Regions from separate parts of the Streptosporangium jomthongense genome, predicted to be linked through region 2. Evidence: riboswitches for the same ligand, from Rfam matches in the RefSeq annotation. Region 2 holds a riboswitch; each other region holds the start of a gene.

Region 1 (5,379 bases), on a different contig from region 2:
GCCAGGTGGAAGCGCATGCCGAGCCCCGGGGAACCCGCGCTCCCGGAGGGCGCCGCCTGCTCCTCCCGGGCGGGCGTGGGAACCCACACGCGGCCCATGGCGAGCGCGAGCAGCACGGTCAGCAGCGGGGTGAGCAGCAGCGCGGTCCGCCAGCCGAGCGCGCTCTGCGCCGCGAGACTGACGACGAACGGGGCGAACAGGCCGATGGTCCCGCCGACCGCGTTGGCCTCACTGATCGCCGACGGCCCCGCGGGACCGTGGTGCCGGCCGAGGACGGACATGCTCGTGTAGAGACTGATCGAGCCCATCCCGCCCGCCAGGCAGTACGCGAGGAGCGTGACCTGCGGTGTGTGGCCGAGGACGACCAGCAGCACCCCCACGTTCATCCCGGTCAGGCCCGTCCAGACGGTGACGCGCGTGCCGAGGCGGCGGGTCAGCCGGGGCAGCGCGAGGCCGGTCAGGACGCCGCCGACGGCCATCATGGTGCCGTGCAGCCCGGCGACCGTCTGCGAGAGGCCCAGTTCGGCGCGGAGCATGGGCAGGGCGGCGCTGAGGCCGTACAGGTAGGTGGCGAAGACACCGAGCTGCAGGTAGACGAGCCAGGTCGGACGGTCACGGGTGAGCCTGGCGGTCACGGGTTCCCCCGAACGTCAATGAAGCGCGAAGTCCCCTGAACTATCTCATATCAGGGCAAAATCTCAGCCGAGTGCGGCGAGCTGGTCAGCGAACCAGCGCTGCGGGGGAAGGGCGGTCGCCAGACGGGCCAGCCTGTCCCCCCGGACGGCGCGCTCGTGCTCGGGCATGACGAGGCCCTCGTGGATGGCCCGCGCCGTGGCCGAGACGTCGTAGGGGTTCACCAGCAGCGCGTCCGCGCCCAGCTCGGCCGCGGCCCCCGCCTCGCGCGACAGGACCAGAGCGCTGTTCGGGGACAGCACCGGCCCCTCCTTGGCCACCAGGTTCATCCCGTCGCGGATCGGGTTGACCAGCATCACGTCGGCCAGCCGGTAGGCGGCCAGCGACCGGGGATAGTCGTCCTGGACGTTGAGGATCAGCGGATCCCAGTCCTCGGTGGCGTACTCGTCCTCGATCTCCGAGGCGCAACGCTGCACCGCCGCGGTGTACTCACGGTATTCGGGCAGGTCGTGGCGGGAGGGGTAGGCGAAGGCCAGGTGCACGACCCTGCCGTGCCACTCGGGGTGCGCCGCGAGGAACTCCCGGTAGGCGATCAGGCCCCTGACGATGTTCTTCGACAGCTCGGTCCTGTCGATGCGCACGATCAGCCTGCGGTCGCCGACCAGCTCGCGCAGGGCGGCCATGTGGGACTCGACGTCGGGCTCGCGGGCGCGTTCCCACAGCGCCCGGCCGTCCACACCCAGGCCGTGCACGCCGATCCGGGTGGTCCGGCCCGCGTGGGTCACCGTACGGCCCGCGCGCTCGACCCGCGCGTCCAGGACGCTCTCGCAGCAGTCCATGAAGGCCCCGGCCCAGCGGTCGGTCAGGAAACCCGCCTGGTCGGCGCCCAGGATGCCCTCAAGCAACTCGGCGGCGACCTCGTCGGGCAGCAGACCGAAGTACTCGGGAGGGGCCCAGGGCGTGTGGGAGAAGTGGGAGACGCGCAGGTCGGGCCGTTCGCTCCTGAGCATCGCCGGGACCAGGGCCAGGTGGTAGTCCTGCACCATGACCTTGGCGCCGTGCGAGGCCTCCTCGGCCAGCGCCATCGCGAACGCCTCGTTGTAGGCCTGGTAGGACTCCCACTCCCTGCCGAACCTGGCGTCGAAGTGCGGCCTGTTCGGGGTGTCGTAGAGCAGGTGGTGGACGAACCACAGGGTCGAGTTGGCGACCGCGTTGTAGGCCCGCTGGAAGGTCGCCGGGGGGATGTCGAGCATCCGCAGCGCCCCGGTCTCGTATCCCGCCTGGTCGAGCCGCCCCCCGGGAGCGAGCCGTACGGCACCGCGGTCGCCGTCGGACAGGGCGGCGCAGACCCACAGGACGTCGAGCTCCTTGGACACCTCGGACAGGCCGGAGACCAGGCCGCCGCCACCCCTGCGCATGCTCAGCGCGCCGCCCTCCGACATGGTGAAGGAGACCGGGCCGCGGTTCGAGGCCACCAAAATCCCACTCATCTGACCTCCTCGCCCGGGAGGACGTGGCTTGTCCCGAAGGTTAACCAAACGATAACCGGCGACCATAGGATGTCGAGCGACCGTGACCGTTGATGGGAACCCGTGATGGCGCTGGACGAGACGACCGAGGAACTTGCCCGTGCGGCCGCCGGAGGCGACCACCGGGCACTGGGCGAACTGCTGAAGCGGATCGAGCCCGAGGTGCTACGGCACTGCGGGCGGATCCTCCCCTACCGGCAGGACGCCGAGGAGGCCTGTCAGGACACCCTGCTCGCCGTGGCCCGCAACATCGCCAGGTTCGAGGGGCGGGCGCGGTTCAGCACGTGGCTGCACATCGTGACCGCCAACTGCGCGCGCACCACCTACCGCTCGCTCAAACGGCGTTCCGCCGAGCAGAGCTCGGAGGAGTTGCCGCTGCACAACAAGCCCGACGTCGCCAGGGTGAGTGTGATCGCGGGCTCCCGCCTCGACCTGCTCGACGCGATGGAGGCCCTTGAGGCGGACAAGCCCGACCTGGCCCAGGCGCTGGTGCTGCGCGACATCTGCCAGCTCGACTACAACGAGGTCGCCGAGCAGCTCGGCATCCCCCTCGGCACCGCCAAGTCGCGCATCCACCAGGCCCGCAAGTACGTCCAGGGAGCGCTCGGCGACGCCTACGGCTTCTGAGGTTTGTCCGGTTAATGACACACTTCATCTCGTTTGGTGAGACAACTGGTCAGGAGGGGCACAAGGCGAGGTAGAGTGCTTGAGACCTGCATGTCAGGTCCACAACTGAACATTGCTCATCCAGAGGGGTGGAGGGACCGGCCCTGCGAAGCCCCGGCAACCCTCCCGGTTCAAGACTCGCGATCTGGCGAGGGGTCGACCGGGACAGGTGCCAATTCCGGTCTGTGACCAGGGTGGTCGCAGACGAAGATGAGGGAAAGGCCTCGCTTCATGGCGCTCGCGAACACCGCAACCACCACCGCTCTTGACTTCGGTCCCGCCGTCGCTCTCTCCTGTCGTGAGTGTGGTGCCCGCTACGACCTCGGTCCCAGCTTCGCCTGTATCGAGTGTTTCGGGCCCCTTGAGATCGCCTACGACTTCGGGAACGTCACCCGGGAACAGATCTCGCAGGGGCCGGCCAACATCTGGCGCTACCGCTCCCTCCTGCCCGTCCCGGCGGACGTCGCCTCCAAGCCCAACACCGAGCCCGGCTGGACCAGGCTCGTCAAGGCCGACAACCTGGCGCGTGAGCTGGGCCTGCGCTCGCTGCACGTGAAGGACGACTCGGGCAACCCCACGCACTCCTTCAAGGACCGCGTGGTCGCCATCGCCGTCGAGGCGGCCAGGAACTTCGGCTTCCACACCCTGTCCTGCTCCTCGACCGGCAACCTGGCGGGCGCGGTGACCTCCGCCGCCGCCAGGACCGGGCTCGACGCCTGCGTGTTCATCCCCGCCGACCTCGAACAGGGCAAGATCGTCATGGCCTCCGTGTACGGCGGCAAGCTGATCGGCATCGACGGCACCTACGACGACGTCAACCGCTTCTGCTCCGAGCTCATCGGTGACGAGCTCGGCGACAAGTGGGGCTTCGTCAACGTCAACCTCAGGCCCTACTACGCCGAGGGCTCCAAGACCCTGGCCTACGAGATCGCCGAGCAGCTCGGCTGGCGGATCCCCGACCAGATCGTCATCCCGGTCGCCTCCGGCTCCCAGCTCACGAAGATCGACAAGGCGTTCAAGGAGCTGATCGCCCTCGGTCTCGTCGAGGACACGCCGTACAAGATCTTCGGCGCCCAGGCCGAGGGGTGCTCCCCGGTCTCCGCGGCCTACAAGGCGGGCCACGACGTGATCCGCCCCGTCAAGCCCGACACGATCGCCAAGTCGCTGGCCATCGGCAACCCGGCTGACGGGCCCTACGTGCTCGACATCGCCAGGCGCACCGGCGGCGGGGTCGAGGACGTCACCGACCCCGAGATCGTGGACGCCATCCGCCTGCTCGCCAGGACGGAGGGCATCTTCGCCGAGACGGCGGGCGGTGTCACCGTCGGGGTGCTGCGCAAGCTGGTCGAGTCGGGTCGGCTCGACCCCGACGCGGAGACCGTGGTCCTCAACACAGGTGACGGCCTGAAGACCCTTGACGCGGTCGCTGACCAGGCACGTCCCACCGCTGTCATCCGGCCCTCACTCGACGCGTTCCGCGCTGTCGTCGCCTAGAGCTCTGAAAGGTACTGAATTATGAGTGTTTCTGTACGGATTCCGACGATTCTCCGTACGTACACCGGCGGCGCGGCCGAGGTGAACGGCGAGGGCGGGACCCTGCGTGAGGTTCTGCAGAAGCTCGACGCCGACTTCCCCGGGATCGGTGCCCGTATTCTCGATGAAACGGGCAAGATTCGCCGTTTTGTGAACGTCTATGTCGGTGATGAGGATGTCCGTTTCGCCGACAACCTCGACACGGTGACGCCGTCCGGCGTTCAGGTCTCCATCATTCCGGCGGTCGCCGGAGGCTGATCCCGGCGGAGGCCGCGCGGGGCCCTGGGCGGGCCCTGGGCGGCCTCCCGGGGCCCGATGTCGTCCACTGTCATGGAACGGCGCCCCTAGAACACCCTCACGACACCCGCACCGGCCTGGCCGCGTGCGGGTGTCGTCTTTTGTGATGCAAGCTCACATTTTTGTGCGAAGACATAATGTAATATTTAACTAACTAGTAGTGATAGCAAAACTATGTTGGCGTGTTGAATGCGTCCGTAAAGCGGTAGTTTGCTGGTTGACTCTGTTGCCCCACGGGCTCTCACAGGTATGGTCGAGGGCGATCGACGTAGGCGATGTCTCCGCCTCGGAGATTGAGGACCTCGCGAGAGGAATGGGCGACGTCCTCAAGCCCAGTAAGAGGAGTCGGAAGTGGCGCAAGGCACCGTCAAATGGTTCAACGCGGACAAGGGCTACGGCTTCATCGCGGTAGACGGTGGTAAGGATGTTTTCGTCCATTACTCCGCGATCATGATGGATGGCTACCGTGCGCTCGAACAGGGCCAGAGGGTCGAGTTCGAGATCACGCAGGGACAGAAGGGACCTCAGGCGGAATCGGTCCGGACGGTCTGATCTCGTCCTCCGTCAGCTCGTCGGGAACCCGCTGGCGCATCCCGCGGCAGCGCAGTTCGCGCGGATCGCCCTCGGCATGTCGGCCCGGCTCGTCGCTCCCATCGGCGGGCCGGGCCTTCGCCTAAGCTGACACTCAGGTCAAAGGTCCTTGGCTTGCACTCGTCGGGGG
Region 2 (5,379 bases):
CAACATCTCTCTCAGCACCTGGACGTTGTTGTAGGAGGCGGACCGGAGCTTCAGCCGCCAGGGGGTCTTCTCGCCACGAGAGACCAGATAGTAGCCGTTGATGCCGAGTGGATTCTCCGTCCAGGCGTAGACGTGGCCCTCGGGGACCTTCAGCACCTTGGGCAGACGCTGGTTGATCGGCCCCCTCGGCAGGGACCGCAGCCGCTCCACACAGACGTCGGCCAGGTCGAGGGAGACGCGGACCTGTTCGAGCAGCACCTCGAAGCGGGCGTTGCAGTCTCCCGCGGAACGGGTCACGACCTTGACCGGCAGTTCGCCGTAGGCGAGGTAGGGGTCGTCCCTGCGCAGGTCGAGGCCGACGCCGGAGGCACGGGCGATGGGGCCGCTGACGCCGTACTGCATGATCGTCTCGCGGTCGAGCACCCCGACGCCGACCGTGCGGGCCAGGAAGATCTCGTTCCCACTGATCAGGGCCTCGATGTCGGGCAGGCGGCGCCGTACGTCGGCGACGGCCAGGGTCACCCGGTCGAGCCAGCCGTACGGCAGGTCCTCCTTGAGGCCGCCGACCCGGTTGAACATGTAGTGCATCCGGCCGCCGGAGATCTCCTCCATCACGGCCTGGAGGGTCTCGCGCTCGCGGAAGGCGTAGAAGACGGGGGTGATCGCGCCCAGTTCGAGGGGGTAGGAGCCGAGGAACATCAGGTGGCTGAGCACCCGGTTCAGCTCGGCCATCAGGGTGCGCGCCCACACGGCCCTGACGGGGACCTCCATGCCGAGCATCCGCTCGACCGCGAGCACGACGCCCAGCTCGTTGGCGAACGCCGACAGCCAGTCGTGCCGGTTGGCCAGCACGATGATCTGCCGGTAGTCCCTGACCTCGAACAGTTTCTCCGCGCCCCGGTGCATGTAGCCGACGATCGGCTCGGCGGCGCTGATCCGTTCGCCGTCCAGCGTCAGGCGCAGGCGTAGCACGCCGTGGGTCGAGGGGTGCTGCGGGCCGATGTTCAGGACCATGTCCTCGGTGGCCAGCTCCTTGCCGGCCGCCGCCGCTCCCGCGACGGCGTCGGCTCCGGCCCCGATCCCCACGTTCACTTCCCGGGGCTCAGTCATAGCCCCATGCTGTCACGTCAGCGGCGCGTGACGAGATCCCGCAGGGCCTCGACGAGACGGTCGACGTGCTCGGTGGTGCTGCCGACGCCGATGGAGGCGCGCACCGCGGAGGCGGTGACGTCGTCGCAGCCGCCGTCCTTGGCGCCGAGCAGGTGCCTGACGAAGGGGTGGGCGCAGAACTTGCCGTCCCGCACGCCGATGCCGTACTCGCCGGACAGCGTCTCGGCCACCTCACGGGCGGTGAAGCCGTCCACGACGAAGGAGACGATGCCGACGCGGGCGTGGTCGGGGCCCCACAGGGACAGCTCGTGCACACCCTCGATCCCGGCCAGACCGGTGCGCAGGCGGGCCAGCAGACGCTCCTCCTCGCGCACCAGCACGTCCCAGCCGGTCGCGCTCAGCGCGTCGCAGGCGGCGGCCAGCGCGATGGCGCCCAGCACGTTCGGCGTGCCCGCCTCGTGACGGGCCTCGGGGTCGTCGTGCCAGTCGGTCGTCTCGTCCTCGACGGCCCTGACGGCCCCGCCGCCCCGGAGGTACGGCTCGGCGACCGAGAGCCAGTCGGAGCGGCCGATCAGCGCGCCGGTGCCGAACGGGGCGTAGAGCTTGTGACCGGAGAAGACCACGTAGTCCAAGTCGAGCGCGGTCAGGTTGAGGCGGCGGTGCGGGACGAGCTGGGCGGCGTCGACCAGGACGCGGGCGCCGTGGCGGTGGGCGATGTGGGCCAGCGCGGCGATCGGCCACAGCTCGCCGGTCACGTTGGAGGCGGCGGTGACGACCAGCAGCTTGGGGCCGTCGATCGCGGCCAGCGCGTCGTCGGCGGCGCGGACGGCCTCACCGGGGAAGGCCGGGGCGGGCAGCCGTACGACGTCGGCCCAGGGCAGGAGCGAGGCGTGGTGCTCGGTCTCGAAGACCACCACGGTGGTCCCGGCGGGCAGGCTGCGGGCCAGCAGGTTGGTGGCGTCGGTGGTGTTCCTCGTGAAGATCACCGCGTCATCGGGGCGGGCCCCGACGAAGGCCCGCACGGTGTGCCTGGCCTGCTCGTAGCGGGCGGTGGTCAGCTGGGAGGCGTATCCGGCGCCGCGGTGGACGCTGGAGTAGGCCGGGAGCGCGGCGGCGACGGCGGCGCTCACCGGCTCAAGACAGGGGGCGCTGGCGGCGTAGTCGAGGTTGGCGTACGGCACCAGCCTGCCGCCCCTGACGGGCACCTCAAGGTCGGCGCCGAGGACCGCGGGGATCGGCCGGTCGTCGGGGACACGGGTCGCCGGGACGGTCACGGTCTCGGCGGCGGCGGCGGAGGTGAAGATCGTCAGTGCGGACACGCCAAAGCTCCTTGGAGGTCATCGGACCCCAAGCCATGGCCTTGGTGCTGGAGCCCGCGCTTGCCCGGCACACCTCGTGCCGGACCAGGTCCTCACCCGGGGCACCCCGCCGCGGACGCGAGGGTTGCCGGCCAGCTAGCCGGGGCTTGTCGCTGGCACTCATGACCTACGAACCGGACTATACCCACACAGAGGCGGTGCTTGGCAAGTCTGCGGGAAGGGGTCCGGAGGGCTGGAGTTTCGGCGGTGATCCTGAGGAACTTCCGGTTCTGTCCGATCGTCTGGAGCTGTGACCGTGAACGCCCGTCAGGTCACGCGCCGCGCGCGGGCGGCGCTCTCCCCACCGAAACTGGAGGACCCGATGGACTGGGTGGCCGACCCGGCGAGCTGGATAGGTCTGCTCACGCTGATCGCTCTGGAGATCGTGCTGGGCATCGACAACATCATCTTCATCTCGATCCTGGCGGGGAAACTCCCGCCGGAACAGCGTGACAACGCCCGCAGACTGGGCCTGCTCGCCGCCCTGGTCAGCCGCCTGGCGCTGCTGCTCGCCCTGTCCTGGGTGGTACGGCTCACCGCCCCGCTCTTTGAGATCTTCGGGCACGAGATATCGGGACGCGACCTGATCCTGATCCTCGGCGGGCTGTTCCTGCTGGTCAAGAGCGTTCACGAGATCCACGGCCACACCGAGAACGGCGAGGACCACTCCGGCGGCCGGAAGGCGGCGGCCTCCTTCGGCATGGTGATCCTGCAGATCATGGTGCTGGACATCGTCTTCTCCCTCGACTCGGTGATCACCGCGGTCGGCATGGTCGACGAGCTGGCCATCATGGTCATCGCGGTCATCGTCGCGGTCGTGGTGATGCTCTTCGCCTCGGGGCCGATCAGCCGTTTCGTGGACAAGCACCCGACGATCAAGATGCTGGCGCTGTCGTTCCTGGTGCTGATCGGCGTCGTGCTGCTCGCGGAGGGTTTCGGACAGCACATCTCCAAGGGCTACATCTACTTCGCGATGGCGTTCTCGCTGGTGGTCGAGCTGCTCAACATCCGGGCCCGCCGTCGTTCCCGGGCCGTCGAGAAGACTCCGGAGCCCTAGCATGGGTTTGTGCGTTTTGACCCATGGAGTCCGGAATTCGTCGCCTACCCCTATGACGCCTACGCCGAGCTGAGACAGCGGCCGGTCACCTTCTTCGAGCCGACGGGCCAGTGGCTGGTCGCCCGGCACGCCGACGTCAACGCGTTGCTGCGCGACCGGAGACTCGGCCGGTCCTACCTGCACGTGGCCACGCACGCCGAGTTCGGCAGGCCGGAGGAGCCGCCCTTCCTCGACCCGTTCTGGCGGGTGGTCAGGGCCGGGATGCTCGACGTCGAGCCGCCTGTCCACACCCGCCTGCGCCGCCTGGTCTCCCGGGCGTTCACCCCGCGGATGGTCGAGGCGCTGCGGCCCAAGGTCGCCTCGATCGCCACGGGGCTGGTCGAGGACTTCGTGGCACGTGGCGGCGGCGACCTCATCGCGGAGGTCGCCGAACCGCTCCCGGTGACCGTGATCGCCGAGATGCTCGGCGTCCCCGAGGCGGACCGGCACCTGCTGCGGCCCTGGTCGGCCGACATCTGCGGGATGTATGAGCTCAACCCGTCGCCCGAGACGCAGCGCACCGCCGTACGGGCGGCGGAGGAGTTCTCCGGCTACCTGTCGGAGCTGGCCCGCGCCCGCCGGGCGAACCCCGGCGACGACCTGATCAGCGCCCTGGCCCTGGTCGCCGACGGCGGTGACACCCTGACCGAGGAGGAACTGGTCGGCACCTGTGTGCTGCTGCTCAACGCGGGTCACGAGGCGACCGTCAACGTCACCGGAATCGGCTGGTGGTCGCTGTTCCGCAACCCGGCCGAGCTGGAACGGCTGCGCGCCGACCACGGCCTGCTGCCCACGGCGATCGAGGAGCTGATGCGTTGGGACACCCCGCTGCAGATGTTCGAGCGCTGGGTCCTTGAGGACATCTCGGTCGGCGGGGTGAACATCCCGCGTGGCGCGGAGGTGGCGTTGCTGTTCGGATCGGCCAACCGGGACCCCGAGGTGTTCGCCGACCCCGACCGCCTCGACCTCGGCCGTACGGAGAACCCACACATCTCCTTCGGCGCGGGCATCCACTTCTGTCTGGGCGCCCCGCTGGCCAGGATCGAGCTGGCCGAGTCGTTCGGCGCCCTGCTGCGCCTGGCTCCCCGGATGGAACTCGCCACCGAGCCCACCTGGAACCCCGGCTACGTCATCCGGGGCCTGACGGCTCTGGAGACACGGGTCTGAGGCCTCACGCGGCCCCCGGGCGCCCGCCTGACAACAGGCGCTCGGCGGGCCGCTCGACGAGGCGGTGCAGCGCCCAGGCCAGCAGTACGGCCAGCGGCAGCGCCGTCAGCGTCACCAGGAGCGCGTGCGCCGGGGTGCGCCCGAGCACCCGGTTGACCAGGCTGATCGTCGGCTGGTGCACCAGGTAGAAGGCAAAGGAGATCTCCCCGAGCCAGACCAGGACGGGCAGGCGCAGCGGCGAACGCTTCTCGCGCACGTCGGCCGTCGCGGCGGCGGCGATCAGCACGGCGAACGGTCCCGCCATCCACGCCACCCAGCCCGCGCGCTGCCAGACCAGCGGGACGGTCGCGTAGGCGACCAGGACCAGGACGACGGCCACGGGCAGGCCGGGTCCCCGCCAGCGGCCTTCCTTGACCATCAGCGCCACGGTCATGCCGAGTGCGAACTCCAGTGCCCTGGTCACCGGGAAGATCCAGACGAACCAGTAACCGATGCTTTCCGGCATCGAGAAGCTGACAAACGGGACCACCCATGTTCCGGCCCACAACCCCGCCGAGGTCAGCAGGAGCCGGTTTCCTGGAATACGTCGAAGAAGCGGCAGCAGAAGCGGGAAAACCGCATAAAACGCCATTTCGCAGGAGAGTGACC
Region 3 (5,379 bases), on a different contig from region 2:
AGGAACCGGTAGGTGATCTCCGCCAGGTAGGCGGGTCCCTGGTGCGCGGCGTTGGGCGGCGCCCAGTTGTAGGCGGGGTTGCGCCGGTAGTGGGCCTCCTGGCCGGGGGTGAACCGGTCGAGGATGAACGGTCCCGTGCCGACGAGGTCGGGACCGCCCGCCTTGAGGTCCTTGGCGTTCCTCAGCGACTTCGGGGAGACCTGTCCGGCGTACGGCGAGGCCAGGAAGTCCAGGAACAGGGCGTCGGGCGCCTTGAGTGTGATCTTCAGCGTGTAGGGGTCCGTCACCTCGGCCGAGGAGTACTCACGCAGCTGGATGCCGGCGACGGCGGGGTTGTACCCGGGCGCGACGAGCTGGTCGAGGTTGGCCTTGACCGAGGCCGCGTCGAACTTCTCCCCGTCGTGGAAGGTCACGTCCCTTCTGAGCTTGAAGGTGTAGGTGAGGCCGTCCTTGGAGACCTCCCACGAGGTGGCCAGCCACGGCAGGAACTCACCGTCCCTACCCCTGGCGACGAGCGCGTCGAACTGGTTGTGCACCAGCAGCCTGGCCTTGTTCTGGCCCCACTGCTGGGGGTTGAACGTGATGGGCTGCGTCTCGATCGCCCACACCAGCGAGTCCCCCTCGGTGCCGCCGCCTGAGGCCGGGTTCGCGGCCCCGGTCTCGGTTCCGCACGCGGCGAGCGTCAGCACCCCGGCCAGAGCCAGGACGCCCCGTTGCGCTTTCACTTACCTTCTCCTCGGGGAGTCGTGCGCCGCCTCAGGCGACATGTCTGATCTCGGTGGTGACGGCCTCGGACAGCACGATCCGGGCCAGGGCGTCGGCGTGGCGGAAGAGCGGGGCGTCGAGGCCGGGTCTGGCGAAGCCGCCGGTGACCCGTCCGCCGACGACCCAGGGGCCGAAGGCGAACCTGCGGGGGTGCGGGGTGTCGAGGCGGTCGAGCAGGCGGCGGTCGGCGGGCCGTACCCTCAGCAGGCCCGACGACTCGTCGATCTCGCCGCGGTCGCGCAGCGCGGAGATCAGCGGGTCGGTCGAGCGGCTCACGCTGGGTGCGGGCAGCCTGGCCTCGACGAGGGACCTGGCGGTGACGGCGCCGGGCAGGGTGGGGCTCTGCGCGACCCATCGCCCGCCGCGGTGCTCGACCCTGACGTCGGCGCCGAGGAAGGTGACCACGCCCGCCCTGGCCAGGGCCTTGAGCTCCTCAAGCCGGGGGCCGGGCGGGCCGCTGGCGACGTAGCTGAAGAAGCCCTCGAACCACCGGTCGGAGATTCCCCGTTCGGCGAGGACGCCGTTGACGGACAGTAATCCGAGGATCAGGGCGTGGTCGGCACTGTACGCGGAGTCGGAGCGTCGTTGCAGGTCGGCGGCCATGTAGCCGTCCATCCACCGCCGCAGTCCCGCCTGGTCGCCGAAGCGGATCCGCTCCAGCGGCCGGTCGAGCCGGTCCAGGTCGAGCCGGTCGGCGTGCCGGGGTACGGCCTTGCGGATCAGCAGCCGCATCCCGGGGCTGCGCCATTCCTCTGCGGCGAACCGTTCGGCGAACTCCGGCCAACCGGTCCTGACCCGTTTCGGATGGCTGTTGAGGAGTTCGTGGTAGTAGGCGAAGGCGAGTTCCTTGGCGGCCAGGGGCCACACGTCCCGCCGGAAGTTCCACGGCCCCTCCCCCAGCGCCCCCGCCGTCAGGAAGCGCGGCGCGGGCGGCCGGAGCCCCTGGAAGCGGTAGGCGGTCTTGGCGTGGTACGGCACACCGCGCCGTGACCCCACGTGCAGCAGCGGTTCCCGCCCGCTGGGCAGGTAGACGAGCTCCCCGTCGTGTTCCCTGACGAACCGGCCGCCCCTTCCCGAGGTGAGCAGCACCATCAGGTCGACGAAGGCCAGTCCCAGGCCGCGCACGATCACCGGTTCGCCGGCGGGCAGCCGGTCCAGGCCGAGGTCGAGGTCCGCGGTGTAGCCGGTCGGCAGGTAGCGCAGGCCGCTCTCCCTTGCCAGGGCCGTCAGCCCGCGTTCCTCCGCCGCCGGGGTGACGTCGCCGTGTCCCTGCGCGAGGATCACGGCGCCCACCTCAAGGGTCGTCCCGTCCTCAAGCAGTACGGCCTGGCCTCCCGGGACGTCGGTCAGGTCGAGTGCCCGGGTCCGGTGCACGTGCACCCGGACACCGCGGGGGGCGGTGTCCACGGCTCGCCGGAAGGCGTGGGTGAGGTAGGCGTTCTGCACGGGCCGGGGGACGAAGCGTCCGGGGTCGCAGCCAAGCCACTCGGCCAGCGAGGGGCCGGGGCGGATCGGGCCGACGCACCGGACGGACTCGTCGGTGAAGAGCGTCACGTCGGCGGCGGCGGAGTTCATCCAGAGCAGGTCGGGTTGCCGCTCGCGCCAGACCCTGCCGCCGCCCGGCGGGTAGGGGTCGATCACGTGGACGTCGAGCGACGGCCAGCTGAGCAGTTCGGCGGCGTTGGCGCAGATCCGCTCGACCAGGCAGGTGCCGGTCGGCCCGGCGCCGACGATCGCGATGGAGGCGCTCACGCCGACCACTCCCCTCTCGTACGGTCCGTCACAGCGCTGCTCTTCGATGGGGCAGGTCCCAGTCGGGGGTGGCGGGCTCGACCGGCACCCGCCACGGGTCGGTCTCCCCCGTGGGGGAGGCGAGCACGGTGAGGTCGGTGTTCTCGCGGAAGGCGGGGTGCTGGTAGAGGTCCCTGGCGTAGTCCCACAGGTTGGGGAAGGCGGTCAGCGGGCGCTCGCTGATCCTGGCCGACGGGTTGTCGCTCACGTCGAACCTGACCAGGGTGGGCCAGAGCCGTACGTCGGACTCGGTGACGGCGGAGCCGAACAGGAACCTGCGGCCGGCGAGCCTGGCGTCGAGTTCGTCGAGGAAGCCGATCACGGCCTTCCTCGCCCGGTGGTACTCCGGTTCGGTCGTGGCGGCGGAGACCCGGCCCGCGGCGGTGTTGGCGTACTCGTAGACGCGCGCGTTGAGCGCGTCGATCTCGGGCCGCAGTTCCTCGGGGTAGAGGTCGGCCTCGGGGTCGCCGCCGAAGCGTGTGCCCAGGTCGATGGTGATGTCCGGGAAGTTGTTGCTGACGATGCGCCCCCCGTACTGGTCCCACAGCACCGGCACGGAGACGTGTCCGTCGAATCCGGGTTCGGTCGCCTCGTAGACCTGCCTGAGGGTCGCGAAGCCGTTGACCGGGTCGGCGCCGCGCCGCTCGCGGAACGCCCACCCCCTGCCGTCCCGCTCGTCGTCCACGTAGGACAGCGAGACGACGTCCTGCAGCCCTTTGAGGGAACGCACGATCGCCGTACGCTGCGCGTAGGGGCAGACCGCCGCGACGTAGAGGTGGTAGCGCCCGGCCTCGGCGGGGAACTCCCCGGTGCCGTCGGCGGTGATCCGTCCCTGGAAGGGGTAGCGGGGGCCGGGCCTGCCACCGGGCCGGTAGCGGCCGTGGGTGTCCAGGTCCACTGGGCTGGCGTAGTTGAGTGTGATCTCGGACATGTGACACTCCCAGGGCATGCCTCGGTGACCCGTGCGGGTCCGCGCTTGCGGCACGCCGACCGTGCCACCCGGTCCTCCCCGGGGGCACCCCGCCGCGGTGCGAGGGTTGCCGGTCAGCGAGCCGGGGCTTTGCACTGACACTCTTAACCTAGTTAGACGGTAGGAAATACATAGATCTCTGTCAACCCTTAAAGTCGGGGGATGTCTCATGAGATCGTCCGCGTGGTCTACCGCAAGTACGACGGCTCGCTGCACTGGAACCACCCGGCCCTGCTCCTCGGCGAGGACGAACACGGCGTGTGGGTCGGCTGCCCGCCCGGCAGCAGCGGCAGGCGGGGGCAGGAGCCGCCCGTCGTCTGGGACGAGCCGTTCGTGATCCTCTTCCCCCGTGACGCCTGGTGGACGGCCACCTTCAACGCGGCGCCGTACAAGGCCGAGATCTACTGTGACGTCTCGACCGTGCCGCGCTGGGACGGCGACGAGGTGACCATGGTCGACCTCGACCTCGACGTGATCCGCATGCGCAAGGACGGCCGGGTGCTCCTGGACGACGAGGACGAGTTCGAGGAGCACCAGGTCCGCTACGCCTACCCCAGGGAGATCGTGGAGGGCGCCCGCGCCTCGGCCGCCGCGCTGATGGAGGCCGTCACCGCCAGGACGGCCCCCTTCGCCTCACCTCCGCACTGGCTCTCCCTGGTCTCCGGGAACCGCTGAGAAGGACGTCACCGCCCCGGGCTCCACCGGCCCGCCGACCGCTCCCTGGAGTCGGGGTGGGTGACGAAGTTCGGCGAGAGCCGCTCCTGGTCGTAGTACCGGTGGAAGACCGGGGTCGCGGCCCCCGAGATGGGCGGGACGATCCAGCTCCAGTCGGCCGGGCAGATCCTGCCCGCGCTCTCCTCCCGCGCCACGTGCGTCAGGAAGCGCCTGGACTCGGCGTGGTGGTCGGTTATGGTGACCCCCGCCCTGTCGAAGGAGTACAGGACCGCCACGTTCAGCTCGACCAGCGCGTGGTCGCGCCACAGCGAACGCTCGTTACGGGTGTCCAGGCCGAGCCGCGCGGCGACCAGGGGCACCAGGTTGTAGCGGTCGGGGTCCGCGAGATTGCGCGCCCCGATCTCGGTCCCCATGTACCAGCCGTTGAACGGCGCGGCCCGGTAGCAGACCCCGCCGATCTCCAGGCACATGTTCGAGATCGCCGGTACGGCGTGCCAGCGCAGCCCCAGCCGCTCGAACCACGGATAGGCCGGGTGGGACAGCGGCACCTCTAGCACCGCGTCCCCGGGGATCGTGGACAGCACAGGCGGCCCGTCGCCCATCGAGACCGCCAGGGGAAGCACGTCGAAGGGCGTGCCCCGGCCGCCCGGCCAGCCGAGTTTACGGGCCATCGTGGTGAACCCGGCGTTGCGCGGATCGCCGACGACCGAACCGTCGTCCATCGCGTACCCCGCGTAACGGATGAGCTGCTCGTTCCAGATCCTCGGCCCCGGCGCCCCCGGCCGGTCCTGGGCGAAGATCGTGATCATCGGCCGGATCCGGCCGTCGGAGACGGCCTCACGGAGATGGTCGACGCACTCGACGGCGACCCCCTCGACCGTGTTCACCCGGCGCCGGTCGCGTACCCGCAGTGACTTCCAGTACAACCGCCCGATACACCTGTCGCTGTTGCGCCAGGCCACCCGGGCGCCGAAGACGAGTTCCTTCGGCGTGTGGGTGTAGGTCCCCGTCGCGGCGATCTCGGCGCGCACCTCGCGCAGCCTGGGCTTCACAGGGCCCGCGTCCGGGTTCTCCTCGTGGAACAGCGTCAGGAACTCCTCGGCGGCCGTCACGTCCACCGGCGGGGCCACCGGTTGGGAAGGCGGCTGCCACGGCGCCCTCCCGTCGTCCCGGTGGGC

The links. Region 2 has a riboswitch for S-adenosylmethionine ahead of ACFOYY_RS07520 (aminotransferase class V-fold PLP-dependent enzyme). Riboswitches for the same ligand answer to the same signal wherever they lie in the genome.
Region 1: linked by a shared signal. The riboswitch ahead of thrC (threonine synthase) and the one ahead of ACFOYY_RS07520 (aminotransferase class V-fold PLP-dependent enzyme) in region 2 are both predicted to bind S-adenosylmethionine.
Region 3: linked by a shared signal. The riboswitch ahead of ACFOYY_RS16330 (glutathione S-transferase C-terminal domain-containing protein) and the one ahead of ACFOYY_RS07520 (aminotransferase class V-fold PLP-dependent enzyme) in region 2 are both predicted to bind S-adenosylmethionine.

Annotation. Positions count from the first base shown of each region.
Region 1 covers NZ_JBHSBC010000048.1:188,033-193,411, reverse strand. Annotated here, with positions in the region: gene ACFOYY_RS36715 (MFS transporter) at 1-635, opposite strand, end outside; gene ACFOYY_RS36710 (alpha,alpha-trehalose-phosphate synthase (UDP-forming)) at 699-2,123, opposite strand; gene ACFOYY_RS36705 (RNA polymerase sigma factor) at 2,229-2,789, shown strand; SAM riboswitch class I at 2,903-3,045, shown strand; gene thrC (threonine synthase) at 3,060-4,322, shown strand; gene ACFOYY_RS36695 (MoaD/ThiS family protein) at 4,344-4,619, shown strand; gene ACFOYY_RS36690 (cold-shock protein) at 5,010-5,210, shown strand.
Region 2 covers NZ_JBHSBC010000005.1:19,532-24,910, reverse strand. Annotated here, with positions in the region: gene ACFOYY_RS07525 (NADH-quinone oxidoreductase subunit D) at 1-1,110, opposite strand, end outside; gene ACFOYY_RS07520 (aminotransferase class V-fold PLP-dependent enzyme) at 1,128-2,429, opposite strand; SAM riboswitch class IV at 2,481-2,596, opposite strand; gene ACFOYY_RS07515 (TerC family protein) at 2,725-3,525, shown strand; gene ACFOYY_RS07510 (cytochrome P450) at 3,535-4,731, shown strand; gene ACFOYY_RS07505 (acyltransferase family protein) at 4,736-5,379, opposite strand, start outside.
Region 3 covers NZ_JBHSBC010000014.1:346,889-352,267, reverse strand. Annotated here, with positions in the region: gene ACFOYY_RS16340 (ABC transporter substrate-binding protein) at 1-725, opposite strand, end outside; gene ACFOYY_RS16335 (FAD/NAD(P)-binding protein) at 757-2,517, opposite strand; gene ACFOYY_RS16330 (glutathione S-transferase C-terminal domain-containing protein) at 2,546-3,487, opposite strand; SAM riboswitch class IV at 3,524-3,636, opposite strand; gene ACFOYY_RS16325 (DUF402 domain-containing protein) at 3,689-4,201, shown strand; gene ACFOYY_RS16320 (nitric oxide synthase oxygenase) at 4,210-5,319, opposite strand.